DNA from 2 places in the Neobacillus sp. S1115 genome. Region 2 is predicted to be linked to the other one. Evidence: riboswitches for the same ligand, from Rfam matches in the RefSeq annotation. Region 2 holds a riboswitch; the other holds the start of a gene.

Region 1 (8,467 bases), 2.2 Mb from region 2:
AGGCGGATAGAATCAGTGGAAGTTTGTATAATGTCTCAACAGTGCCTATTTCAAGGGTGCCAACCGGGTTATCCGAGTCTTGAACCACTTTTAACATCTCATCGACCATGGAAATAATTTTTTGAGCATAAAACAATAGTTTTTTCCCTTCCGAATTGATAACCATGCCGCGGCTTGAGCGGTGAAATAACTCGGTTTGAAGTTCTTCCTCCAACTGCCTGATCCTTACGGTTACATAGGATTGAACATAATTTAAGCTTTTGGCGGCCTTTGAAATGCTTCCGAATTCAGCTACCTTTTGAAAAATCCGCAAATCCTTAATTTCCATGGCTATTCCCCCGTATCAATCTGTTGTTCCTATTACCACATTGCTAATAGAGAAAGTATTTCTAATAGAGATAGATAGTATCTCTTTTAATCATTTTACATGATGGCAGAAAGGTCGTAAGATGTTATTAAAGAATTAAGAAAATTTAAATTATTGCAAAAGGAGAGCAGAAACGATGAGCAAAAAAGATTTTGATGTAATTGTAGTTGGCGCAGGATCGATGGGAATGGCAGCAGGTTATTACCTGGCCAAACAAGGTGTGAAAACATTATTGGTAGATGCATTTGATCCGCCTCATACGAATGGCAGCCATCACGGTGACACACGGATTATCCGCCATGCCTATGGTGAAGGACGGGAGTATGTACCGTTTGCCTTAAGAGCCCAAGAGTTATGGTATGAACTTGAGAGAGAAACACATCATAAGATTTTTACAAAAACCGGTGTTTTAGTATTTGGACCTAAAGGTGAATCTGACTTCGTTGCTGAAACGATAGAAGCTGCTAGCATTCATGGGTTGGATGTTGATTTACTAGAAGGCGAAGAAATTCATCAGCGCTGGCCGGGTGTAACCGTCCCTGAAAACTTTAACGCAATCTATGAAAAAAACTCTGGCGTCTTATTCAGTGAAAATTGCATTCGCGCCTATCGCGAGCTAGCAGAAGCAAATGGTGCAAAAGTGTTAACACATACAAGGGTTGAGGATTTTGAGATTTCCGAGGACTCTGTCAAAATCCAAACTGAATTTGGTTCCTTTACCGGCAGTAAGTTGATTTTGAGCATGGGGGCTTGGAACAGCAAACTTCTATCAAAATTAAATATTGATATTCCGTTACAGCCTTACCGCCAAGTTGTTGGGTTCTTCGAATGCGAAGAATCACAGTATAGCAATACACATGGTTTCCCGGCCTTCATGGTTGAAGTACCGACAGGCATCTATTACGGGTTCCCAAGCTTCAGCGGCTGCGGTTTGAAAATAGGATACCATACATTCGGTCAAAAAATCGACCCGGATACAATTAATCGTGAATTTGGTATCTATACGGAGGATGAAGGAAATATTCGCAGATTCCTAGAAGAATACATGCCGGGTGCTACTGGAACGCTTAAAAGAGGGGCAGTTTGCATGTACACAAAAACACCTGATGAGCATTTTGTGATTGATTTGCATCCGCAGTACTCCAATGTGGCAATCGCAGCAGGCTTCTCCGGCCATGGATTTAAATTCTCAAGTGTTGTTGGTGAAACGCTAAGCCAACTAGTGACAACTGGCAAAACCGAACATGATATTTCTCTTTTCTCTATCAATCGCCCTGCTTTAAAACAGAAAGCAAAGATCTAATAGATTATTAAATTGCCATTATCCTAGAACGATTAAAAAAATAATAAATTTAGAGGTGCAAAAATGAGCGAAAAAACATTAACCCAAAGCCAATTAACTTATTTAGATGCAAAACCGGGCATTCAATTAATTAAAGCAGGAACCTATAAATTAAATGAATTAAGCGTATTGCGGGGAACACCTGAGTTAAAGGGGCAAATCCTTGATGTGCCGATTACAGATAAAAAACAAGTATTAACAATGGGTTACTATGCACTCCAGCCTTCGGTTGATTATTCTGCAGAATTTACGTTTATCGAAATTAAAGTTGTGACCAAAGGTAAAATGGTTGTCCGCGATGTAGAAGGAAATAAATATGTGGCAGAAGTAGGGGACGTATTAGTCTTCTCCCCTAATACAACGGTTATTTTCGATGGTGAAAGTGATGGCGAAGTGGTTTACTTCAAAAATGTAGAAGCAAATCCTTCTTATTTGTGATAACCAACCTTATCAAAAAAGGCATTGACAATTACAAACAGAATGATTATTCTGAAAATAATAAAATTGAATAGAGCGGATGATTGTTGTGGGAGAGTGTATTATCTACATCTACCACCGAAGGAGCAAGTTCCAAAAAAACCCTTGGAACCAATCTCTCAGGTAAAAGAACCATAACAGGACGCACCTCTGGAGAGCGTATTTGAAAATGCCACCAAAGGAGAATGCTCCATAAAGATTGGAGTTTAACTCTCAGGTAAAAGGACAGAGAAGGGATGATTCTACACCCCTTTTCTGTCCTTTTTTGTTTTTTTTAAAAGCAATATGGAGAAATTGGAGGAATAATCAATGAGTTTACAACAAAACGATTCAACAATTTTTGAGGCGATTGAAAGTGAGAAAAACCGCCAGCTTCATACGTTGGAATTAATAGCATCAGAAAACTTTGTCAGCCCGGATGTTTTGGAAGCAATGGGAAGCGTGATGACGAATAAGTATGCCGAGGGTTATCCCGGTAAGCGCTATTATGGCGGCTGTGAATTTGTGGATGTCGCAGAACAGGCAGCGATTGAACGGCTGACCAAATTATTCGGCGCCAAATTTGCCAATGTCCAGCCTCACTCCGGTGCACAGGCCAATACTGCTGTATTTTTCGCCCTGCTTCAACCAGGCGATAAGATTATGGGGATGAATTTATCGCATGGCGGCCATTTAACTCACGGCAGCCCGGTAGCAATGTCAGGAAAATGGTTCGATGTCGTTTCTTATGGGGTAAGAGAAGACAATCACCTGATTGATTACGATGAGCTGGAAGAAGTTGCGAAAAGAGATCAACCAAAATTAATTATCGCCGGTACAAGCGCCTATCCGAGAGTTATTGATTTTGCGAGATTTAGAGAAATCGCCGATCAGGTTGGCGCAAAACTGATGGTTGATATGGCACATATTGCTGGACTTGTGGCTGCAGGTCTCCATCCTTCTCCGGTTCCATATGCGGATGTTGTGACCAGCACCACTCATAAAACATTGCGCGGCCCACGAGGCGGAGTGATTTTAACAAACGATGAAGAAATAATCAAACAAATAAATAAAGCTGTTTTTCCAGGAATTCAGGGCGGGCCGCTCATGCATATCATTGCCGCTAAGGCAGTTGCTTTCAATGAAGCATTGCAGCCAAGCTTTAAGGAATATGCCAAACAAATTATTGAAAATTCAGCTGCACTGGGAGAGGCATTAAAGCAGGAAGGGGCAGCGCTTGTATCCGGCGGGACTGATAATCATATTGTGCTCCTCGATGTGCGTCCATGGGATTTAACAGGAAAAGAAGCAGAGAAATTGCTTGAAGAAGTCGGGATTACAGTTAACAAAAACACCATTCCATACGACCCGCAAAGCCCGTTTGTGACAAGCGGAATCCGCATGGGAACAGCCGCGTTAACCACACGTGGAATGAAACAAGAGGAAATGGTGCAAATCGCAAAAGTGATCGCAGCCGTTCTTAAGAGCAAAGGGGATTTAACCGTGATCGAGCAGGGAAGAAAGACGACAAAAGCAATTTGCGGGAGATTTCCATTATTTCAACAGCCAATCACTGTGTAAGAAAGGGGTAACTTAATGGAGTATCAAAGCTGTTTTGACATCATCGGCCCGATTATGGTTGGGCCATCGAGTTCTCATACCGCCGGTGTTGTATCAATTGGGAAATTTGTTTATGAGCTGCTTGGAGGATCCCCGCAAAGGGCGGATATTACTTTCTATGATTCGTTCTCCGAAACATACCAGGGACACGGAACAGATAAAGCGCTTCTTGGCGGCCTGCTTGGGATGAATACAGATGATACCAGAATTAGATATGCGGTTGAATTAACCAAACGATACGGGCTTCACTATGAATTTAAATTTGAAGATCGCTGTCCTTATTACGATCATCCCAATACAACTGTTATTAGGGCAAGACGTGCGGGCCAGTTTGTTAAAGTAGGCGGTGTATCATTAGGCGGCGGTTTATCAAAAATCTTTATGATTGATGATGAAATAGTTGATATTCGATTAAGCACAAGTGATGATTTTTCAGAAATTGCAGCAAAATTTCGTTCCAATCCTTTTCATGAAGCGATCTTGGAGGGTGTATGATGGATTTTCGGTCAATGAACGAGCTTATTGAACTTTGTAACCGCGAACGGAAAACAGTTGGCGAAATGATGCTGATGGTGGAAATGGAAAAGTCCGGCCGTGACAAAGAGACGATCATCGATATGATGGCAGAGCGGTTAATTAAAATGAAGCAAGCAGTGGAGACCGGTGTAGAAGATGCTTCCCCGGCACCAAGCGGTATTTCCGGCGGTGATGCCGTCAAGATGAGCGAATATGTAAATAACGGGAAGGGCTTGTCAGGTCCATATATTAACGATGCAATGACGTTCTCGATGGCAACATCTGAAAGCAATGCACGGATGGGCGTGATTGTGGCGACGCCAACGGCCGGGGCAGCCGGTATTTTACCGGGGGTTTTATTTTCACTGCGAAAGAATGACGACACCTCCTATCGAGATTTAGTCATGGGTTTGTTTACCGCAAGTGCACTCGGATATGTGATTGCCAACCGCTCCTTTATCTCTGGAGCGGCAGGAGGATGCCAAGCGGAGGTTGGTTCGGCCACCGCAATGGCGGCCGGCGCAATTGTTGAATTAAAGGGCGGGACACCAGAGCAGGTCGTCAACGCCACCGCGATCGCGATGAAATCCCTTTTAGGGCTAGTTTGTGACCCGGTTGCCGGTCTCGTGGAAGTTCCTTGCATTAAGCGGAACGTGATCGGCACTTCGATTGCCTTTTCAGCAGCCGACCTGTCGCTTGCCGGAATTGAAAGCAGGATCCCATGTGATGAAATCATTGAGGCAATGTACAAAATAGGCAAGGAAATGCCGCGAACACTAAGGGAAACGGCACTCGGCGGCCTAGCCATGACGGACACGGGAATAAAATTAAAAGATCGGTTACTTTGCAGAAACACTTAAGACGGAGGGGCTCAGATGAGTACAGATACAGTATTAAAGCGGACACCGCTTTTTGAAACTTATAAAAAGTACGGCGCAAAGGTCATTGATTTTGGAGGCTGGGAGCTTCCGGTTCAATTTTCCGGAATTTTAGAAGAACATGAGGCAGTCCGTAACGAAGCAGGCCTGTTCGATGTTTCACATATGGGTGAGGTCCTTGTAGAAGGAAAAGATGCTGAGAGCTATATTAATTACCTCGTAACAAACGATGTAACCAAGCTTCAGATCAACCAGGCACAGTATACGGCCATGTGTTACCCGGACGGCGGAACAGTCGATGATTTACTAGTTTACAAGTTAGCGAGTGAAAAGTATCTGCTTGTGATTAATGCGGCAAATATTGAAAAAGATTACGAGTGGATGAAACAGCAGGCACAAGGGAATGTAGCCTTAACAAATATTTCTTCTGACACTGCCCAGCTTGCCATTCAAGGTCCAAAAGCCGAAAAAATTTTACAAAAAGTAACCGATACAAATTTAGCGGAAATTGGCTTTTTCCATATTGCTGATCATGTCACGGTTTCCGGGATCTCTGGTGTACTAGTCTCACGCACCGGCTATACGGGAGAGGACGGATTTGAGCTTTATTTAGCGGCAGACAAAGTGGAAGCGCTTTGGGAGAGGCTGTTAGATGCAGGAACAGAAGATGGCTTAAAGCCTTGCGGACTTGGGGCCCGGGATACACTTCGCTTTGAAGCCCGCTTGGCACTATATGGTCAAGAGCTTTCCAGCGACATCGGACCTTTGGAAGCAGGCATTGGGTTTGCCGTAAAAACAAACAAAGAATCAGCATTTTTAGGTAAGGAAGTACTCGTTAAGCAAAAAGAAGAAGGTTTAAAACGAAAAATAGTCGGAATCGAAGTGACAGGGAGAGGGATCCCGCGGCATGGCTATAAAGTATTTTCTGAAGGCGGAGAGGAAATCGGCTTCATTACATCGGGAACCCATTCCCCGACATTGAAGAAAAGTTTAGGCCTTGCCCTTTTAAGTGCAGAATTTGCAGCAGTTGGAACTCAGGTTAAGGTAGAAATTCGCAATAAGCAAATTGAGGCAGTTGTTGTGAAAACACCTTTTTATAAAAAGAGTTAGGTTCATTTTTTCCGAGATTGATTGGTTTTACAGGAATGACTAAATTTTGAAAACTAGGGTGGAAGGAAGGGTTCATATGACAAACGCAACAGCAAACCTTTTATATAGCAAGGAGCATGAGTGGGTATTATTATTGGGTGAAAATCGGGTGCGAATCGGAATCTCTGATTATGCACAGCACCAGTTGGGGGATATCGTTTTCGTTGAGAATCCAGCAGAAGGCGATGAATTAACGGCTAACGAAACAATCGGGACAATTGAGTCGGTTAAAGCAGTTTCTGATATTTACTCACCTGTATCCGGTACCGTTGTAAGTGTCAATGAGGAACTGGAAAGCGCTCCTGAGACGATTAATGAACAACCATATGATGCCGGCTGGCTGGTGGAGGTAGAATTGTCCAATCCAGAAGAATTAGAATCGCTTTTAAATGAGGCTGAGTACCAGGCATTTATTAATGAAGGAGAGGAATAGGATGACAGCGACTTATCGATACCTTCCTGATACAAAAGAAGATCAAGCGGAAATGCTTGAATTGTTAAATGCTTCGTCTGTGGATGCCTTATTCGAGGATTTACCGGCGGAGATTCGTCTCGATGGTGAGCTAAATATACCGGAAGCAGTTCCTGAACCGCTTTTGTTGAAAAAAATGCAACAGCTTGCTGGGCAAAATATAAATGCCAATCAATACCCGACGTTTCTTGGTGCAGGAACCTATGACCATTACATCCCAAGTGTAGTGAATCACATGATATCCCGCTCTGAATTTTATACAGCCTATACACCCTATCAGCCGGAAATCAGCCAGGGTGAACTGCAGGCAATCTTTGAATTTCAAACAATGGTATGTGAACTGACAGGAATGGATGTAGCCAATTCTTCGATGTATGATGGGTTTACTTCATTGGCTGAAGCAGCCTCACTTGCAGTTGCTCATACGAAGCGCTCTAAAGTAATTGTGTCAGGGGCCGTTCATCCTGAATCCTGCGCCGTTCTGAAAACGGTAGCTGTGGGACAGACATATATAATGGAAGAAACTCGTCTTGATGGTGATGTAACAGACTTAAAGCAGCTTGAGGAACAAGTAGACCAAACCACTGCGGCTGTGATTGTCCAATACCCAAATTTCTTTGGTTCAATTGAAGATTTAGCGGAAATTAAGAAAATTGCAGCGGCAAAAGGGGCTCTGTTTATTGTCAGTGCCAACCCGCTTGCGCTGGCACTCTTGGAGGCACCGGGAAATCTCGGGGCGGATATTGTGATCGGTGATATGCAGCCATTAGGAATCCCAATGTCCTTTGGCGGTCCGCATTGTGGTTATTTTGCCGTTGATAAAAAGTTGATGCGTAAAGTCCCGGGCCGGATTGTCGGGCAAACGTCAGATGATCAAGGGAAACGCGGCTTTGTGTTGACCCTGCAAGCAAGGGAGCAGCATATTCGCCGTGACAAAGCGTCCTCCAATATCTGTTCCAATCAGGCATTGAATGCTCTTGCTTCTGCCATTTGTATGTCGGCACTTGGAAAACAAGGGATTCGTGACATGGCCCAGCTGAACATTGAGAAAGCATCTTATATGGCCAAACGGTTAAAAGAAAAAGGCTTTATTATTGAAAATCAAGCACCATTCTTTAATGAATTTATCGTTGAGCTGCCGCTTCCGGTCAAGCAAGTAAATGCGAAACTTCTTGAAGCAGGCATCATTGGCGGGTTTGATTTGGGAAGTGAGTACGGGTTCGAAAATCAAATGCTAATTGCTGTAACTGAGCAGCGGACAAAAGAGGAGATTGACCAATTTATCAATGTATTGGAGGCAGTTGTAAATGGTTGAGTATAATGAGTTAATCTTTGAAATCAGTCGCCCGGGCCGTGTTGGTTCCAGCCTTCCGGCAAGCGATGTGGAAAAAGTCAATTTGCAAGAACTGCTTCCAAAGCATTTGATCCGTCAAGATGCAGCGGAGCTTCCGGAAGTATCAGAACTTCAGCTGGTACGCCATTATACAGCACTTTCGAATAAAAATCACGGGGTCGATAATGGGTTCTATCCGCTTGGTTCTTGTACAATGAAATACAATCCAAAAATTAACGAAGATGTGGCACGGTTTGACGGCTTTAGCCGCATTCATCCTTATCAGCCGGTTGAAACCGTACAAGGTGCTCTTAGGCTTCTATATGAATTGCAG
Region 2 (8,467 bases):
GCCATTTGCTTCATGGTATGCGCGAATCATCATCAATCCGGTCCATTCCCCGTGGGCACCTGCTGCCGGCTGTAAGGTCACTTCATCCATACCGGTAATTTCTTTTAAATGCTGCTGAAGGTCATATAAAAGCTCGAGCGCACCTTGAACGGAACTTTCATCCTGGAGCGGGTGAATATGCGCAAACCCGTTGTAGCGGGCAACATTCTCATTAATCTTAGGATTGTATTTCATCGTACAAGACCCTAATGGATAAAAACCGGAGTCTACACCGTGATTCCGTCTGGAGAGGGACGTATAATGGCGCATGATATCCAGTTCAGAAACTTCAGGGAGCAAAGGCTCCTCTTCCCTTAAATATCCTTCTGGAAGGAGCGCAGCAACATCTGCTTCAGGAACATCCATTTCCGGAAGGCTGTATCCGACCCGGCCTGGTGTACTCACTTCAAAAATCAGCTTCTGGTCTTGATTATGCATGCAAATCCCCCAATTCTTTCACTAATGTATCAATCTCTTCCTTCGTTCTTTGCTCTGTCACGCAGATCAGCATATGGCCTGCAAGCTCAGGATAGTCACGGCCCAAATCATAACCGCCAATGATTCCTTTTTGGAGCAGCTGCTGATTAACCTCTTTTACCGGTTTATTTAAATTGACAACAAACTCATTAAAGGAGTGACCATCATTAACTACTTCAAGCCCTGCTTCTTTAAAAGCGATTTTCGCATAATGAGCCTTTTGTAAATTGGCTGTTGCGATTTCGCGGACACCTTTTTTTCCAAGGGCAGTCATCGCAACAGATGCAGCAAGGGCATTTAAGGCCTGGTTGGAGCAAATATTAGAAGTCGCCTTATCGCGGCGGATATGCTGCTCACGTGCCTGCAGTGTTAAAACAAAACCGCGGCGGCCTTGGTCATCTGTTGTCTGGCCGACAAGACGTCCGGGAACTTTACGCATTAGCTTTGTCGTAACCGCAAAATAGCCACAGTGCGGACCTCCAAAGGCAGTCGGGATTCCGAATGGCTGGGCATCGCCGACAACAATATCTGCACCAAATTTTCCTGGAGGTGTCAAAATTCCAAGTGATAATGGATTGCTGGAAACAACAAACATTGCTTTATTTTCGTGAATAATCTCTTCAAGCTCTTTTAATGGTTCAATTCGACCTAAAAAGTTTGGATATTGAACGACAACCGCGGCTACGTCAGCATTTAGCAATCCTTTTAGGGCGTCAACATCAGTAATGCCATCCTTCACAGGAACCTCAATCACATCAAGGTATTGACCCTTTGCGTAAGTTTCCAGAACCTCACGGGATTCAGGGTGAACAGCACCGGAAACCAGGATGGTTTTCCGTTTAGTGTGACCAGCACTTAGCATTGCTGCTTCAGCAAGTGCGGTACCGCCGTCATACATCGAGGAGTTAGCCACATCCATTCCTGTTAATTCACAAATCATTGTTTGGAATTCAAAAATCGCCTGCAGTTCCCCTTGGGAGATCTCCGGTTGGTAAGGTGTATAGGCTGTGTAGAACTCTGATCTTGAGATGACATGGTCAACGATAACCGGCATATAGTGGTCATAAACTCCGGCACCTAAGAAAGACACATTCGATTTTAAATCAGCATTCCGGCTTGCTAACTGAAAAAGTTCTTTCATCAAAGCTGTTTCTGATTTTGCCGGTTTAATATTGTATTCACCTTTAAATCGTACTTTTTCAGGAATATCACTGAATAGTTCATCGACAGTGGAAACGCCAATTGTCTCCAGCATTGCCTGCTTATCTTGTTCAGTCATGGGTAAATAGCGATGTTTCATAAACCTTGCTCCCTTCTGCTATTTCTTTTCTCTTTTATAAAAAGGTGTAGGAACCACTTTCGCTTTTAAACGTTTGCCGCGAATTTCAACTTCCACTTCGGTATCGAGTCCTGCATGTTCGGAAGAAATGAGGGCAAGACCGATGTTTTTCTTTAAGGTTGGGGACTGTGTACCGGTGGTAACTTCACCAATTAGCGCTTCCCCTTTGTAAACTGGATAGCCGTGTCGCGGAATTCCCCGGTCAACCATCTCAACCCCAACAAGCTTCCGGGACAAACCTGCTTCCTTTTGTTTCACGAGAGCTTCTTTTCCAATAAAATCAGCCTCTTTATTCAATTTCACTGCAAAGCCAATTCCTGCCTCAAGCGGGGAAATTTCCGGTGATAATTCCTGGCCGTAAAGCGCTAAGTTTGCTTCAAAACGAAGTGTGTCGCGTGCACCGAGGCCGCAAGGAATAACTCCCTCGTCTTTTCCGGCTTCCAGAATGGCAGTCCAGAGTTCGATAACATCACCGGCATCACAATATACTTCAAAGCCGTCTTCCCCTGTATAACCAGTTCTAGATACAAGTGCTTTTTTCCCATTTAAAACAACTTCCTGCTGGAATTTGAAAAAGCCGATTTGACTTAAATCCGTCTCTGAAGCAAGCTTCTGTAATACCTTTTCAGCAAGAGGGCCTTGAAGCGCAAGCTGTGCCATTGTTTCAGACAAATTTTCGATTGTTACATCGCCTTCAAGATGCTTCTCCAGCCAGTTGTAGTCCTTTTCAATATTCGATGCGTTGACAACAAGCAAATAATGATTGTCTTCAACCTTGTAAACAAGCAGGTCGTCAATAGTTCCGCCGTTTTCATAGCACATCGCAGTATATTGTGCCCCGCCGTCTTTCACTTTTGAGATGTCATTTGTCATCAATTTTTGTAAATAGTTAAGGCTGTCTGGGCCCTTTACCTCAACTTCGCCCATATGGGATACATCGAATAAACCGGCTTTCGTGCGGACAGCTTCATGCTCATCCTTGATGCTTGAAAACTGGACAGGCAACTCCCAGCCCCCAAAATCGATGGTTTTTCCGCCGTATTCCTTGTAAACTTCAAACAGCGGAGTGCGTTTTAATTCCGTCATCATAAATCCCCCTTCATTTACTACATGTTCATTATTTGTAAAAATGAATTATTGCCAATTAACAAAAATAGGAAAACTCCTTGCCGTTTTCCTAAAAACAACAAAAAGGTGCAAAAAAGGACAGAAACCTCCCTTTACCAATAAAGAAGGTCTCTGTCCTTGCACCTGAAAGTTTACCTAAATCGGCTGTCCCCTTTGGTGGCTGGAATCATCCAGCACTCTCCAGAGCTGCGTCCAACAAGAGTTCTTTTGCCTGAGAGATTCACATAAGCTGCTTGCTCCTTCGGCGCTACAAAAAGTAGTCTCTCCCCTTGTTTTCATTCGCACTTATAATATTTTTTTCCAATTTGGTCATACTAATTATACTTAAAAAATAGATTACCTTATTTAAATATTTGAAACTTTCAAAGCTATTATCATCCTACCATTAAAACAACATATCGGGCAATAACAATTTATCGGAAAAAGGAGCTGAAACGGATGAATGTCGAAATGGAATTTGATTCCTCCTGGCAGGATGATTTTTTACATAAAATTGATCATGATGGACCTTGGGGGAATTGGGAGCTTTTTAAATTGGCTATCGATATTGAAAAACACTTGGTGGTCCCGGAATTCGAAGGCCTGCAGGCCCCAAAGCATCTGCCAAATTTGACGCCTCTCCCTCATCAGCTTGAAACAGCCAAGCAGGTGGTTGAAAACATGAACGGAAAGGCCATCCTTGCGGATGAAGTGGGTCTCGGAAAGACTATCGAGGCGGGGTTAATTTTAAAAGAATACATGATTCGCGGATTAGTGAAAAAAGTGTTAATTCTTGTTCCCGCCTCCTTAGTCACCCAGTGGGCACAGGAATTAAATAGCAAATTTTATATACCGGCTGTCACTCAAAGAAAAAGTTATGTTTGGGAACAATGTGATGTCGTTGTTTCCTCCATCGATACGGCGAAACGAAATCCGCATCGGGAGATCATTTACAAGCAAGACTATGACCTCATCATTATCGATGAAGCCCATAAATTAAAAAATAATAAAACCAAAAACTACGAATTTGTTCAAAACTTAAAAAAGAAGTTTTGTTTATTGCTGACGGCAACACCTATTCAAAACAGGATTGAAGAGATTTTTAACCTCGTATCCCTATTAAAGCCTGGTCACTTAGGGAATGAAACTGTCTTTTACGAAAAATATAAACGTGATTCCCGTTCCTTAAATGATGACCAGCATCTAAAAGAGCTAGTCAATAAAGTCATGATCCGCAACCGCCGTGCCGATACAGGAATCGAATGGACGAAACGGCATGTGGAGACGATTCCGATTGAATTTACAAAATCGGAACGCGACCTGTATGACTCCATCTTAGAGCTTAAAAATGAGGGAGACTGGGTTCAAACGAGCAGTTTTTCTGTGATGACTTTGCAGCGTGAAGCATGCTCAAGCCGCGAGGCCGTTTTCTATACCTTAAAAAACATGCTTCTTAAAAAGGAAAACCCAACGCAGGCCTATCAAGAACAAATCAACTTTTTAATTAAAAAGGTAGAGACCGTTGAGCAAAATTCCAAGGCAGTAAAAGCCCTTGAATTAATTCAGAAAATAAATGATAAAGTGATTATTTTTACGGAATACCGGGCTACCCAATTATATTTACAGTGGTACTTAAAGCAGCACGGAATTTCCTCCGTTCCTTTCCGCGGCGGTTTCAAGCGCGGGAAAAAGGACTGGATGCGCGAGTTATTCCAAAAGCATGCCCAGGTGCTGATTGCCACTGAAGCGGGCGGGGAAGGGATTAACCTGCAATTTTGCAACCACATTATCAATTTTGATCTGCCGTGGAACCCGATGAGACTAGAGCAGCGCATAGGAAGGATTCACCGCCTCGGTCAGGAAAAAGATGTCATGATTTATAATTTTGCCATCAAAGATACGGTGGAAGAGCATATTTTAAAGCTTTTATACGAAAAGATTGATTTATTTGAAAGAGTCATCGGAGAACTTGATGATATTCTAACAAAACTAGAATTCGGAAATATTGAAGATCATATAATGGATATCTTTGGCGACTCCTGCTCAGAAGGGGAAATGCGGATTAAAATGGAGAATTTATCTTCAATGATTGAATTTGCACAAAATATGAAAAAAGGAGAATCACATGCAGCAGCAGGAAATTCATAAGTTTCTTTTAAATTATTTTATGGCAAATGAATGTCCCATTGTCACTAATCACCCTGGATACTTAGATGTCCAACTAACAATTGAAATGGATAAGGAACTAATGAATCGGCCCTTTTACTGGCATTATTTAGAGAAAACTGGCGGAATACCAAATCCAATGAGATTGACCCTTATCACCAACCAAAAAGCAGCACCTGAAAATCTCAAAGGGGAAACCATCCATTTTGGTTCGCCCCGCCTGCATCAAATTTTTGAGTCTACAAAAAATTTAGCAAGATATATAAGGCTTTATGAAAATCACGGCAACTCTGCCGTCCAGACTCCCTTGCTGCCATGGCTGTGCATGAATGTAAAAATCTCCTATCAATGTGACCGTAAACGCGATATCTTTAAATCAATCGGCCTTCAGCTTATTAACGGGAAAATGGTGGAGGATTTTCATAATTACCTGCTTAAAATTTCGTTAACGCCGAAAATCCCTGATTACTCGTTTACATTATCACCACTGGTTAAACCAAAAAGTGGAATGGTTCGAATTGAAAATTATTTAAAATCAGTAATTGAAAATGATGACCATACCTGGGCCGATGAAGCAAAGATACGCTGGGAGAAGGATTTAGAACTGCTGAATCATTTTTATGAGGACATTGAAGATGAAAACGAAAGCTATGAGACAGAAAAACAGGCTCTCAAGGATCAATATGAGCCGCGAATTCACATTTCCTTTATCAATGGCGGGCTGTTTTACTTAACAGAAAAAGCAATATAAAAAGAAACCCCCCAAGCCGTGAAATTATGCTTGGGGGTTACTTTTTAAAGTCCACTGTCTTTCATTTTCCGTCTCTTAACCTCTGAATACACAATATAGGGAAGGATGCCAAACCAGCGATACCAGAAGGATGCTTTGGTCTGTTTTCGCTCGAGGCGCTGACGTTTTCGTTCGTCTTTCGGCTGGTCCGCATATTTGACAATTGTTTGCGTCATATATTTTACATAATCATTCGTTTTCATGTACACACCTGCCTTTAACTTACATTACAAGTATGTCCAAGGTTTATCCTTTCAAATCAATAAGTAATCCATTTCATTAGCTTTTTTGACCTCGTGTCAAAATATCCTTTCCCGTTTACCAATTCTCCCGACTGAAGCCGGAGTGTAAAGGAAACTCTTTGGACATATCCTGACGGGGGATCGGCGAGAAAATCCATATTCCCCTTCTGAAACCCAAACGTTCCTTTAGACGGGATTGTTCCTGACACCTGAGCCTGAGTTTCAAATTTCTTTACCGATGACAAGAAATAATACTCTTCCTGCAAAATAACGGCTGATTCGTGCGCTAGCTTTCTCTCCGACAGAAGCTTCTCCACCTCCATTGAAAAAAACAGCAGAAAAATGATCAACAGACATAATGTAAGGGGATAAGTGAAGCCTTTTTGGCAATTTTTCATGTGCTCTTATTCCAATCAATTAAAGAATAGGCGGTAACAGAATACTCTATTCCTTTAAAATCCTTTACCGTTACCTTTACGGCATTATTCACCAAAGCAAACGAATGCTGTGAAACATTCTGCAGGATAATTTCATGCCCCGTCGAGTTAACCCGTCTTCTTTAATTGCTGCCGTAAATTTCATAATAAATGGTTTCTCCGTCTTTTGTTAGGATCAGCCGATTGGAAACTACCTCTGCTTTGGTCGACCAGCGGATTTCTTTTTTTATTTGGCTGCAGAAAACCTCCCATTCCATTGCCTGAATACTCGCTTGATTCTCCTTATTGTCAAGAATAAGTTGAAAGAGAGGTGTCATATAAAAAACAATAATTGAAAGAATTACCAACGAAAACATTACCTCAATGAGCGTAAAACCTTTTTCATTCGAGACTGCCACAGATTTCATTTTCCAAATGTAAGGGCGTTTTTTCAACTTTAACGCAAACCTCCTTTTGCCCGAAGGAGTCCTTCCAATTAATTTGATAACCAATCTCATTTTGTACCAATGTATAATTGGCAAATGTCCGATTATCAATTAATTTTGCCTCCAGTTCCTCATACATGATCTGCCTCATCTTTTTCTCAATCTGCAAATTTACGGATTGCTTTCTTAATTCCGTGACCGACGGAATGAAAACCAAACAAATCAAAAACATAGCTGATAAAGACAACAGTAATTCTAATAAAAAGAACCCTTTATTGTTCTGTAACATAAAACCGGCCTTTTCCAATTAAAATGGTCATTCGATAAGTCTTCTTCTCAGTTTCTATGAAGAAAGAACCAAATTTATTTACATTTCCATCAGGCTGAAATTTGAAATATAAGGGCATCGAACCTTCGATGATATGAAAACTTGAGGAGTAAGTTCTGTCGAGCAGATGCGGCTGGTCAGAGCGCAAAACAAGCGAGTATTTTGATTCGTTAGGCAAAATGACGACCGACACTTCCTGCTGGTGGGACATCGCATAGGACTGGGCATAAAATAAATCCGCTTTTAATTGGGTTAATAAGGCTTCATCCTCGACCATCGTATGCTGTGGTTTTAACGAAAAAACGGTTACCGAAGACAAAATCATGAAAATGGATAGGACTACTAATGACTCGGCTAAAGTGAAGCCTTGCTGGTTATGTTTCATTGGTTAGTGGTGGTATCAGATGCAGTTTTTGTATCGATGGCATCTTCCAACGTAACAGAACCATCCGACCCAATCACAACTTCTTTTCCTGGGCAGCCCTTGGCATCTTTATTTATATATCCTGCACTTATTAGTTTTTCCATTGTTGCTGGTTCATCTTTTTCCATTTCATAGGCTTGTACCTGAGCCTCGACCATTTTCTGAAAGCCTTCACAGCCCTTAGTCTTTATATTTGCGTTATGTTTAGCGACGTTTGGAATTGTAATAATTAAAATTACAGAAATCACGAGCATAACAATCATCATTTCAATCAGTGTGAAACCAGCCTGTTTATCTCTTTTAATATTTTTCATTTTCCAAAACCTCCATTTTTTTAATTGTCTAGCTACAGCGCCTAGGGGCTCGCAGGTCTACAGCCAATCCGTCCTGAAGGTTACAAAACAACCTTCACGCCGGCTCGTCTTATGCCTGTCGCCCCTGTGCAAGGCGCTTCCGCTTTTCTAAATTCCATCAAGCATATGAAACATGGGTAAAAGGATCGCTAAATACATGGAAACAACTAATAAACCGATAAACAGATAAAGAATGGGCTGAATCGTCCTTAGGCTTTTTTCAATTAGTACTTCCAGGTTCATCACACAATGCTTGCTGAAAAAGAGCAATTCCTGTTCCAATTTGCCATTTTCCTGGCCGTGTTTAATAATCATCGGAAAACCCTTGTCAAAAAAAATC

Evidence for each region. Region 2 has a riboswitch for glycine ahead of gcvT (glycine cleavage system aminomethyltransferase GcvT). Riboswitches for the same ligand answer to the same signal wherever they lie in the genome.
Region 1: it holds a riboswitch for glycine, as region 2 does, so the genes downstream of both, glyA (serine hydroxymethyltransferase) here and gcvT (glycine cleavage system aminomethyltransferase GcvT) in region 2, are expected to answer to the same signal.

What each region holds. Positions count from the first base shown of each region.
Region 1 is NZ_AP038275.1:538,214-546,680, forward strand. It holds gene ACZ5B7_RS02655 (LysR family transcriptional regulator) at 1-328, opposite strand, end outside; gene solA (N-methyl-L-tryptophan oxidase) at 504-1,670, shown strand; gene ACZ5B7_RS02665 (hypothetical protein) at 1,734-2,147, shown strand; glycine riboswitch at 2,227-2,331, shown strand; glycine riboswitch at 2,335-2,417, shown strand; gene glyA (serine hydroxymethyltransferase) at 2,496-3,746, shown strand; gene ACZ5B7_RS02675 (serine dehydratase beta chain) at 3,762-4,280, shown strand; gene sdaAA (L-serine ammonia-lyase, iron-sulfur-dependent, subunit alpha) at 4,280-5,161, shown strand; gene gcvT (glycine cleavage system aminomethyltransferase GcvT) at 5,177-6,289, shown strand; gene gcvH (glycine cleavage system protein GcvH) at 6,366-6,761, shown strand; gene gcvPA (aminomethyl-transferring glycine dehydrogenase subunit GcvPA) at 6,763-8,115, shown strand; gene gcvPB (aminomethyl-transferring glycine dehydrogenase subunit GcvPB) at 8,108-8,467, shown strand, end outside.
Region 2 is NZ_AP038275.1:4,611,166-4,619,632, forward strand. It holds gene gcvPB (aminomethyl-transferring glycine dehydrogenase subunit GcvPB) at 1-477, opposite strand, end outside; gene gcvPA (aminomethyl-transferring glycine dehydrogenase subunit GcvPA) at 470-1,816, opposite strand; gene gcvT (glycine cleavage system aminomethyltransferase GcvT) at 1,835-2,941, opposite strand; glycine riboswitch at 3,093-3,169, opposite strand; glycine riboswitch at 3,173-3,262, opposite strand; gene ACZ5B7_RS22535 (DEAD/DEAH box helicase) at 3,422-5,110, shown strand; gene ACZ5B7_RS22540 (YqhG family protein) at 5,088-5,879, shown strand; gene ACZ5B7_RS22545 (YqzE family protein) at 5,924-6,121, opposite strand; gene comGG (competence type IV pilus minor pilin ComGG) at 6,178-6,558, opposite strand; partial or broken gene comGF (competence type IV pilus minor pilin ComGF) at 6,555-7,094, opposite strand; gene comGE (competence type IV pilus minor pilin ComGE) at 6,979-7,311, opposite strand; gene comGD (competence type IV pilus minor pilin ComGD) at 7,295-7,735, opposite strand; gene comGC (competence type IV pilus major pilin ComGC) at 7,732-8,088, opposite strand; gene comGB (competence type IV pilus assembly protein ComGB) at 8,236-8,467, opposite strand, start outside.